Regions from separate parts of the Intestinibacillus sp. Marseille-P6563 genome, predicted to be linked through region 2. Evidence: riboswitches for the same ligand, from Rfam matches in the RefSeq annotation. Region 2 holds a riboswitch; each other region holds the start of a gene.
The links. A riboswitch is a leader RNA that binds a small molecule or an ion and turns the genes downstream of it on or off. The one in region 2 is predicted to bind FMN.

Region 1 (3,271 bases), 990 kb from region 2:
GGGTGCATCTGCGCCGCAAAGAAGCGCGGCGGCATGTATGAGATTGAGCACAAAAAATCCAAGCCGCAGCCGAGCGGGACGGCTGGTTTTCTAGTATGCTAAAAACACCGGGACACACAGCCGGGTCGCCATTTGGTCACTTCCCACTTTCCAAAAGGCGTACCCAGGCGCAAAAAAGCAGCACGAAAACGTGCTGCTTTTTTGATAAATACGGCGAAACTGGGATAAAATAACCCCAAAGGAGGCAAGTATATGCGCAATTTGGGGATGGGCGCCGGGTGCAGCGCCCTGAGCTGGACGACCGAGGATGGCAAGCATTTGTGGGGACGAAATTTTGATTATAACCGTATCGCGCCGGGCAGCCGGGTGACGTTTGCGCCGCGCGGCACGGTCTATGACCGGTATATCGCGTCCGGCGCCGAGCAGGCCGTCGGGACACAAAGCTGCGCGGTGTATGCAGCTGTGGGCACTGGGCTGCTGCTGCCCGCATCGCCCATTTTGTACGAGGGCATCAATGAAGCCGGTCTGATGGGCGGACAGCTTTACTACCGGGAATTTGCCCATTTTCCGGCGGACGCTCGTCCGGGAACGCAGCCGATCCAGCCGCCGCTTTTGGTCTATGACTGTCTGGCCCAGTGCGCGAGCGTAGCCGAAGTCGTCCAGCGGCTGGAACACACGGTTACGCTCGTAAATGCGCCGCTGTACGGCACCGTACCGCCCCTGCACTGGTCGTTCAGTGACCGCACAGGCGAGAGCATCGTCATCGAACCTGACCACGACGGCCTGCACCTGTACCGCAACACCTTGGGGGTGATGACCAACAGTCCCCCCTATCCCTGGCACCGGCTGCATCTGCTGAACTTCACCGGCGTACGCGATTTGGACCGCGGCGAAATGGAGTGGGAAGGAGAAAATTTGTCCCCCTGTTTTTCGGGCAGCGGCGCGCAGGGACTGCCTGGCGACTGGGGTTCGCCGTCGCGGTTTGTCCGCCTGTGCTTTTTGCGGAAATACGGCGTGCGGGGCCGGAACGAAACGCAGGGCGTTTCGCGTATGCTGCGGCTGTTTCAAAGCGTAGCCTTTCCGCTGGGGATGGTGCGCGTGGCCGATTCCGAGCCTAAGACTGTGCTCGACCAATACGTCGGCGCGTTTGATTACACGGTCTATACCGCCATTGCCTGCGCCGAATCGCGGCGGTATTACTGGACCACGTACGAAAATCAGCGGGTGCGGTTTGTCGATCTGGCCGCCCTTTTGGAGCGCCCGACCCCGGTGCAGTTTGACCTGGACACCCCGCCTGATTTTTTGCAGCAGATGCCGGGCTGAAAAAAATTTTTCCCTTCCTGCTTGACAGATGGCCGGAAGGGGACTATACTTACATCAATTGAATTGGAATCTTCAGGGCAGGGTGCAATTCCCTACCGGTGGTATAGCCCACGAGCCGCAAGGCATGATTCGGTGAAACTCCGAAGCCGACAGTATAGTCTGGATGAAAGAAGATGAAACGTTTGCGATTTCGCGCGCAATTTGGTGTATTCAGGCCCTGGAATGATTTGTCATTCCAGGGTTTTTTGCACGCTTGCGCGGGAGGTGTCTTTGCTTTTTCTGCCTTGAACATTTGGTTCAAGGCATTTTTCTTTTCCCGGAGGCGAATGCAGATGGAAGATGCAGCCTATATGCGCCGGGCCCTGGCGCTTGCCGAACAGGGCTGCGGCTGGACCAGTCCCAATCCCATGGTCGGCGCGGTCATCGTCCGCGACGGACGGGTGATTGGCGAGGGCTATCACGAAAAATGCGGCCAGGCCCACGCCGAACGCAATGCACTGGCGCACTGTACCGAGTCGCCGCGCGGTGCGACCCTATATGTTACCCTCGAACCCTGTTGCCACACCGGCCGTCAGCCGCCGTGCGTGGATGCCATTTTGGAAAGCGGCATTGCCCGCGTGGTTGTTGGTTCGCTTGACCCCAACCCCAAGGTCGCGGGCAAGGGCATCCGTATCCTGCGGGAGCATGGGGTCACGGTCGACACTGGCGTCCTGGAGGACGAATGCCGGGCGATCAACACGGTGTTTTTCCATTTTATCCAGACCGGGCGGCCCTATGTGGTGCTCAAATACGCTATGACGTTGGACGGCAAGATCGCCACCCATACGGGTGCGTCCAAGTGGATCACCGGTGAGCAGGCACGCCGCCGGGTGCATGCCGACCGACATCGCTACCGCGCCATCCTGGTCGGGGTGGGAACCGTGCTGGCCGATGACCCGCAGCTGACCTGCCGCATCGAAGGCGGCCGCAATCCCATCCGCGTTATCTGCGACACCCATCTGCGCACGCCATTATCGGCGCAGGTGGTGCGCACGGCCCGCGAAACGCCGACCATTCTGGCCACCTGTTGCACGGATGCTGCGCACCGTGCGGCCTATGAAGAAGCTGGCTGTCAGGTACTGGTCCTGCCCGAGCAGGACGGAAAGGTCAGCCTGTCGGCGCTGATGGAGCGGCTTGGACAGATGGAGATCGACAGCGTGCTGCTCGAAGGCGGCGCGTCCTTGCACGGCGCGGCGCTCGAAAGCGGGATCGTCAACCGGGTGCAGGCCTATGTCGCGCCCAAGCTGTTCGGCGGGGCGGGAGCGCCTTCGCCCATCGGCGGACAGGGCGTCGCACTGCCGAGCGAGGCGGTACACCTGAAACACGCGACCATGACCCTGCTAGGAGAAGATATTTTGATCGAAGGCGAGGTGGAACCCCATGTTCACGGGGATTGTTGAGGAGGTCGGGCGCATTGCGCGCGTCCAGCCGGGTACCCATTCGGCGGTGCTGCACATCCAGGCCAGCACGGTGCTGGATGACCTCAAAATCGGCGACAGCGTGGCGGTCAACGGCGTATGCCTGACCGTGACCAGCCTGCAAAAGGACGGGTTTTCGGCCGACGTCATGCACGAAACCCTGAACCGTTCGGGCCTTGCCCAGCTGCGGGCAGGCAGCGCGGTCAATTTGGAGCGCGCCATGGCTGCCCAGGGACGCTTCGGCGGACACATTGTGTCCGGCCACGTCGATGGCCAGGGCACCATCACCCAGATTGAGCGCGATGACAACGCCGTGTGGTACACGGTCAAGGCCGCGCCCCATCTGCTGCGGTACATCGTGGAAAAAGGCTCGATCACGATCGACGGCATCAGCCTGACGGTCGCCCGCGTATCGGCGAACGATTTCGCCATTTCGGCCATCCCGCACACGGTGGCCGTGACCATCCTGCGTGACAAGCGGGTGGGGGATT
Region 2 (3,271 bases):
CGCAGATGGTTTGGAGTGTGACCGGCGGTATTGGTACGATTTCCAAGTCTGGCCTGTTTACAGCGACCCATGCAGGTACCGGTACGATTCAAGTTTCCTGCTATGGCATGTCCAAGTCCATTGCGGTTACCGTTTCGGGCATGGGCGAATTACAGGATATCACGACCATTGCAGACTTTGAAAGCAGCCAGCCGCTTACCGCGCAAGATGGTGTTACCTTGTCCGTGACCAGCAATCAGAGCGATGTATCGCGCGGATATAAAGCCTTAGCTGCGACCTATTCGGGCACCTCCTGTTCTCTGTCTGTTCCGTCTACCAGTGTGGAAGGGATGACCTCCTTAACGCTTTGGGCAAAGCTGTCCAGTGGACAGGGAGATTTGACCGCAGTCTTTGAAGATGAGAACGGGACAGAACTGGTCGAGCCGTTTAGTGTTTCGGTACAGTCTTCGTATCGACAGCTGAAAGTTACGGTTCCGGAGCAAGCAGTCCGTCTGACGGGTATCCGCCTGTCTCAGGCAACAGCGGATAGCACCTTGTATTTGGATCATATTCTTCTCAGTGAAGATCCGGTGGATTACACCGATGCACCGCAGATTACGATCACAGATAGCAAGACAACGGTGAATGCTGGCGAATCGGCGTACATTACCGCAAAGATTACGCAGGATAGTGGAGCCTATCCGGTACGAACCAATCAGGTGCGTGCCTACATTGATGGGAAATTGTCTTCGGCAACCTATCACACCTCTACGGCAGCCATTGATGTCAAGACTGATGCGCTTTCGGCAGGGACCCATATGATCATCCTGGAAGTGCAGGATGATGCCGGAAATTGCAGCCGAAAAGCGGTGACCATCACCGCCGGTACTCGGACGAGTTCGAAATTCACCGATGTTTCTACAAGCTGGGCTGCCGGATATATCAATCTCCTGTCCGATCGCGGGATTATGAACGGAGAGCAATTATCCGATGGAACCTGGCGTTTCAATCCGGAACAAAACCTCAAGCGAAGCGAATTTGCTGTGCTGATGGCCAATGTTCTGGAATTGGACACCTCGTCGGCATCCAATCTGCCGTTTGATGATGCGGCATCCATTCCAGACTGGGCGAAGGCGTCCATTGCTGCCGTCACGGAAGCTGGCGTCATGAGTGGGCAGTCCAATCCGAATACTGGAGAAGTCAATTTTAATCCCAATGCACAGATTACGCGTGCAGAAGTGATGAGCGTTATTTCGCGGTGTCTGCCTCGTGGCTATGCGGCGAAAAATGCAACCTTTACCGATGCGGCCTCTATTCCTTCCTGGGCAAAGGATTCGGTAAACTATGTGACCTCGGCAGGGATCATCAATGGTTATACCGATGGCAGTGTCAAGCCCAATGCACAAATCACTCGTGCAGAAATCTCGTCGGTAATTTGTAATTTCCGATAAAAAAAGAAGCCGGTTTTAACCGGCTTCTTTTTTATTTACTTTGCGGTTTCGGTGTGGCGATGCAGATCAAACTGCTTGGACTTAATAAAGACGCTCAACTTTTTGTAGACGATCACGGTGATGAAAGTAATCAATCCGCCCTTCACGATATTAAATGGCAGTACACCAATCAGCAGATACGTACTCATCCCGGAAATATGGGGATTGACCGCAGCACATGCGCCAAAAATCGCATCGAGCGGCATCATCATAACCTTCGAATAGAACGGAATAATGAACAAATAATTGGTTGCCATGCCTGCAACAGACATCACCAAGGTACCAAGCAGACAGCCAATAATCGCGCCCTTACGGGTGTGATAACGCTTATAGACCGAAACAGCTACAATAACGAACAGGGCAAGCAAAATGAAATCCTGCAACTCACCCGAGCCACCCGTTTGGGTCTGTGTCACATGAATCAGGTCTTTGATCAAAATCATCATAATCGCAGGCCCAATTCCAAAAATGAAAGCACCAATAAGAATTGCCGCACCGCTGAGGTCCACTTTTAAGAATGGTGGCATAAACGGAAGCGGAAATTCAAAGTACATCAGTACCGCAGCAATGGCAGCGAAGATCGCCGTGTAGGTGATTTTCATGGTTTTGGTCATACAAAAACACTCTCCATTCCTGTTCTGTGAGGAAAAAGAAAAGCCCTTGGAAATCATTTCTTTCCAAGGGCGCAGACGCACAAAATAATACGTCTGTTTCTCTCATCCGGACTATAACCGTCGGTTGGGAATCGAACCCATCATGCCTTTCGGCTCGCAGACTTGTAGATGCAAAGATCTCTTCACTGCCGGTGGAGAATTTCACTCCGCCCTGAAACAGAACTCATATAAATTTGATAATCATATTATACATCACGAATGCGGATTGTCAATATCCTCTTGTGAAATTTGTTGGAATGTTTGCAAGACCTCTTCGCGATTGCTCACCGCATTCATAAAATCAAGTAAAGCATTTGCAGACAGATACTGTGGTAACCCAAGCGCTTTGAGCAGGCGTTTGCGTTTTTGCGCACTGTCTGGTTGACCGGAAAGCCCCATGGCATAAAGGTCTGCCTTTTCCAAACGGTTGGCGCGGAGGGCTTGTCCAGACTCTTCCCCTAAAATCGTCGCGCCAGCACGCTCCAGGGCGTTTTGCAGAATGTCTTGCGACATGCCTTCTACTCCCAGCAGGCCTTCTTTGGAACTATGGCGCTTGCGACGTTCCTTCCCTTGGATTTCGGGAATGTACGCATGCTTGACTTGGTCCTTCGGGATGGCGCCGCGCAAAAAATTGCGAATTGTAAATCCGGCGCCATCGCTGTCGGTCAAAATCAGAATGCCGCGACGGGCTGCAATTTTTCGAATCATTTCCAGGCGTTCCCGGTCCTTGAAAATCCGAAAACCGCCGGTTTCTAAAACCACCGTATCGACCATTTGCCGTAAGGTCTGGATATCATAACGGCCTTCCACCAGAATGGCTTCTTTAATTTGAATCATAATACCTCTCAGATTGTCGACGCCATTTGCAAAAGCGCCAATTCAATGATTTTTTGCTTATCGGCCGCACTGCTCTTAAGTGCAGCATCGGTTTCGCCACAAATCCGAACCGCTTCCCGTAACCAGGCCAGTGATACTCCTCTGGCAGCCGATGTTAGTTTTTGCGCATAAAAGCTGGAATTGGAGCCGATCAGCGTCAACAGTTCTTTGGAATTGCCATGCGATTGCTGACTCAGTTTTGCAGCATAGAGCCGCTGAATATGACGTAATACGGCGGAAAAGATAGCGACTTCCGAATTTTTCTGGGCCAGG
Region 3 (3,271 bases), 830 kb from region 2:
TCACATGCACCATTAGCTCAGTTGGTAGAGCAACTGACTCTTAATCAGTGGGACCTGGGTTCGAGTCCCCGATGGTGCTCCACTTTCTTTTTTCTTTGATAAAAAGAAAAAAGAAAGCAAAAAAGAAAATACCTGTATAACACAGGGAAGATCTTTGTAGCTGCGTAAAGACCAGATGTGGCCCGTTGGTCAAGCGGTCAAGACGGCGGCCTCTCACGCCGCAAACGGGGGTTCGATTCCCCCACGGGTCACCAAAAAAGTCTTGACAAAACGATGACGATATGTTATAGTTTAAAAGCTGCGAAGCCGTGTGCAAGAAAAGCGCGAAGCGCAAGTAAAGTTTTCTTTGCTTACTTTCTTGTACACAAGAAAGTAAGTAGGTGTTAATGGTGGCGAGGGTACACCTGTTCCCATCCCGAACACAGTAGTTAAGCTCGCTTACGGTGACAATACTTGGCTGGCGACGGCCCGGGAAGATAACTCAGCGCCTACACCAAAGCATGCTCATGAAAATGAGCATGCCTGTATATTCCTCAATAGCTCAGTCGGTAGAGCATGCGGCTGTTAACCGCAGGGTCGTTGGTTCGAGTCCAACTTGAGGAGCCAATAAGACAGAGTTTGCCGCTGCTGACAACAAAGTGGCGGCAAATTTTCTATCTGCTTTCAAGGATAAGGGCCTTTAGCTCAGTTGGTTAGAGCAGACGGCTCATAACCGTCCGGTCCTGGGTTCGAGTCCCTGAAGGCCCACCACCAACTTTCTTTTGAAAAAGAAAGTTGGCAAAGAAAACTTCAGTGTTTTCTTGCTATACACAACATAGGGGTATAGCTCAGCTGGTAGAGCAGCGGTCTCCAAAACCGCGTGCCGTGGGTTCGATCCCTACTGCCCCTGCCAAAATGGCCCGGTAGCTCAGTCGGTTAGAGCGCTGGCCTGTCACGCCAGAGGTCGAGGGTTCAAGTCCCTTCCGGGTCGCCATTTGCTGTTGTAGCTCAGCAGGCAGAGCACTTCCTTGGTAAGGAAGAGGTCGACAGTTCGAATCTGTTCAACAGCTCCACGAAAAGAATCACTACAAAATGTAGTGATTCTTTTTTGTTTTCAAAATATTTTTAACATATGAAAATGTTGTCTGCCGAGGGATTGACAAGTGCAATATAGAGTGGTACAATAACGAAAAGTTTTCTTCGGAAATGAGATATTCTCTACTGGCGGTGAAAGCCCGCGAGCGTCAAGCTAACCCGGTGGAACTCTAGGGCCAACAGTTAGTCTGGAAGGGAGAAGAAAACACGCATGGGGTCGAATGCATGTGTGTCTTATCCGAGAAAGAATATGAAACCAAGAGCATTCGGTATCTATGCCATACCGAATGCTCTTTTTGTATTTGGATTCCATGCATCCTTTTGTATCGATGGGTTAAAAGGGAGGAGTTTTTGTATGGAAAAAACCACATCGAATCCACTGTCGACCGAGCCGATCGGCAAACTGCTTTGCAAGTATTCCATCCCAACAACGCTCACACTTCTGGTCAACTATTTATACAATATTGCAGACCAGATTTTTGTTGGGCAAGGGGTCGGTATTACCGGCATGGCGGCTACAAACGTCGCATTCCCCTTGACAATCGTAACGATTGCCATTGCGTTGATGCTCGGGGATGGCTGTGCTGCGAATTTGAATCTTTGTTTGGGACGCAAAGACCAGGAAACCGCGGATAAAGTCATCAGCCATACCTTGACGTTGCTGCTGATTGCAGGACTGTTGCTGGGCGTATTGGGCAGTATCTTTGCCGAAAATATTGTGTTGCTGTTCGGCGCGACCGAAACTTCTTTCCAGGATGCGCTCGATTATACCCGGATCATCGTTTGGGGCTTACCGTTTTTGCTGTTTAGCTCGTTGCTGGCGTCGGTCATCCGCGCAGACGGCAATCCGCAGTTCACGATGAAGTGCATGATGCTGGGTGCAGCGATCAACCTGATTTTAGACCCGATCTTTATCTTTGGGCTGCATATGGGCGTTGTCGGTGCGGCGATTGCAACCGTGATTGGACAGGTGGCAGCCGGCAGTCTGTGCCTGCTGCATCTGCGGCATTTGCAGACCGTGCGCATCCATAAAGAATGGCTGCGCCCAACCGCTTGCATCACACTGCGCATTTTGAAACTGGGCATTCCCAGCTTTTTGACGCAGATCATGACTGCTTTGGTGCAGGTCACGATGAACAACCTGATGAAGCAGTATGGCGCAACCACGCCCTATGGCAGCGACGTTGCACTGTCGGTGTATGGTGCGCTGATGAAGGTGTATCAGATTGCGCATGCGATGTTTGTCGGTGTTTCTTCGGCAACACAGCCAATCAATGGGTATAACTTCGGTGCAAAATGCTATGACCGGGTGCGCAAGACCTATCGCATGGCTTCGATGATCGCCCTGATGATATCGGTTGGATGGTTTGCCATCTATCAAATTTTCCCGCGGGTGATCGGTATGCTGTTTGTAGCTGATAATGCGGTGTATCTGGACGCATGTGCCTATATTTTCCGGCTGTATATGTTGGGATTCTTTGTATATGGCTTACATATGACAACTTCGTCGTTCTTCCAGAGTATTGGTCAGCCGGTCAAGGCGCTGACCCTGCCGCTGGTGCGCCAAGCTGTGGTACTCATCCCGCTGTCGCTGATTCTGTCGGCACAGTTTGGGCTGGCTGGCGCATTGTTGGCCGTTCCAGTTGCAGACGGAGTGTCCTTCCTGCTTTCTCTGCTGTTCATCAAGCATGAATTTCATAAGTGGCGTCAGGCTGGATGGTTACAGATCAAAGAGTCCGCTGGATGATAAAAGAAAAAAACGCATGCGATTTGCATGCGTTTTTTTTTGGAGCGGATGATGGGAATCGAACCCACATAGCCAGCTTGGGAAGCTGGAGTTTTGCCACTAAACTACACCCGCAGAACTTGTTTAAGTATAGTCGATTTTGACAGGTTTGTCAAGGTATTTTTTGGATTTGCGGGAAGCGCTTGACCCTTTGCCAATCCTGTGATACCCTGAAACAAAGTGGGAGGCGAGACCGATGCAAATGGAGATTGCCGATATTTTTTTACGATTGTTGTGTGCCATGGTGGTTGGATTTGTGATTGGTGCCGGCCGCGAGCGAATCCATCGGCCAGCCGGTATGCGCACCCATATGGTCGTGGCAGTTGGGGCCTGTGTGGTGATGATTACCGGCCAGCTGCTGTTTTTGCAGTCCGGAGAATATGGTGCATGGAGTACGCCTGACCGTATGGC

Region 1: linked by a shared signal. The riboswitch ahead of ribD (bifunctional diaminohydroxyphosphoribosylaminopyrimidine deaminase/5-amino-6-(5-phosphoribosylamino)uracil reductase RibD) and the one ahead of EFB11_RS00475 (ECF transporter S component) in region 2 are both predicted to bind FMN.
Region 3: linked by a shared signal. The riboswitch ahead of EFB11_RS04855 (MATE family efflux transporter) and the one ahead of EFB11_RS00475 (ECF transporter S component) in region 2 are both predicted to bind FMN.

What each region holds. Positions count from the first base shown of each region.
Region 1 is NZ_UWOD01000001.1:1,082,328-1,085,598, reverse strand. Features, by position in the region: gene EFB11_RS05680 (MATE family efflux transporter) at 1-41, shown strand, start outside; gene EFB11_RS05675 (choloylglycine hydrolase family protein) at 253-1,323, shown strand; FMN riboswitch at 1,388-1,502, shown strand; gene ribD (bifunctional diaminohydroxyphosphoribosylaminopyrimidine deaminase/5-amino-6-(5-phosphoribosylamino)uracil reductase RibD) at 1,656-2,762, shown strand; gene EFB11_RS05665 (riboflavin synthase) at 2,743-3,271, shown strand, end outside.
Region 2 is NZ_UWOD01000001.1:89,962-93,232, forward strand. Features, by position in the region: gene EFB11_RS00470 (S-layer homology domain-containing protein) at 1-1,430, shown strand, start outside; gene EFB11_RS00475 (ECF transporter S component) at 1,466-2,083, opposite strand; FMN riboswitch at 2,174-2,306, opposite strand; gene EFB11_RS00480 (toprim domain-containing protein) at 2,336-2,959, opposite strand; gene holA (DNA polymerase III subunit delta) at 2,968-3,271, opposite strand, start outside.
Region 3 is NZ_UWOD01000001.1:923,695-926,965, reverse strand. Features, by position in the region: tRNA gene EFB11_RS04895 (tRNA-Lys) at 7-82, shown strand; tRNA gene EFB11_RS04890 (tRNA-Glu) at 180-254, shown strand; rRNA gene rrf (5S ribosomal RNA) at 377-493, shown strand; tRNA gene EFB11_RS04880 (tRNA-Asn) at 531-606, shown strand; tRNA gene EFB11_RS04875 (tRNA-Ile) at 674-750, shown strand; tRNA gene EFB11_RS04870 (tRNA-Trp) at 817-892, shown strand; tRNA gene EFB11_RS04865 (tRNA-Asp) at 897-973, shown strand; tRNA gene EFB11_RS04860 (tRNA-Thr) at 977-1,052, shown strand; FMN riboswitch at 1,172-1,282, shown strand; gene EFB11_RS04855 (MATE family efflux transporter) at 1,430-2,821, shown strand; tRNA gene EFB11_RS04850 (tRNA-Gly) at 2,862-2,935, opposite strand; gene EFB11_RS04845 (MgtC/SapB family protein) at 3,057-3,271, shown strand, end outside.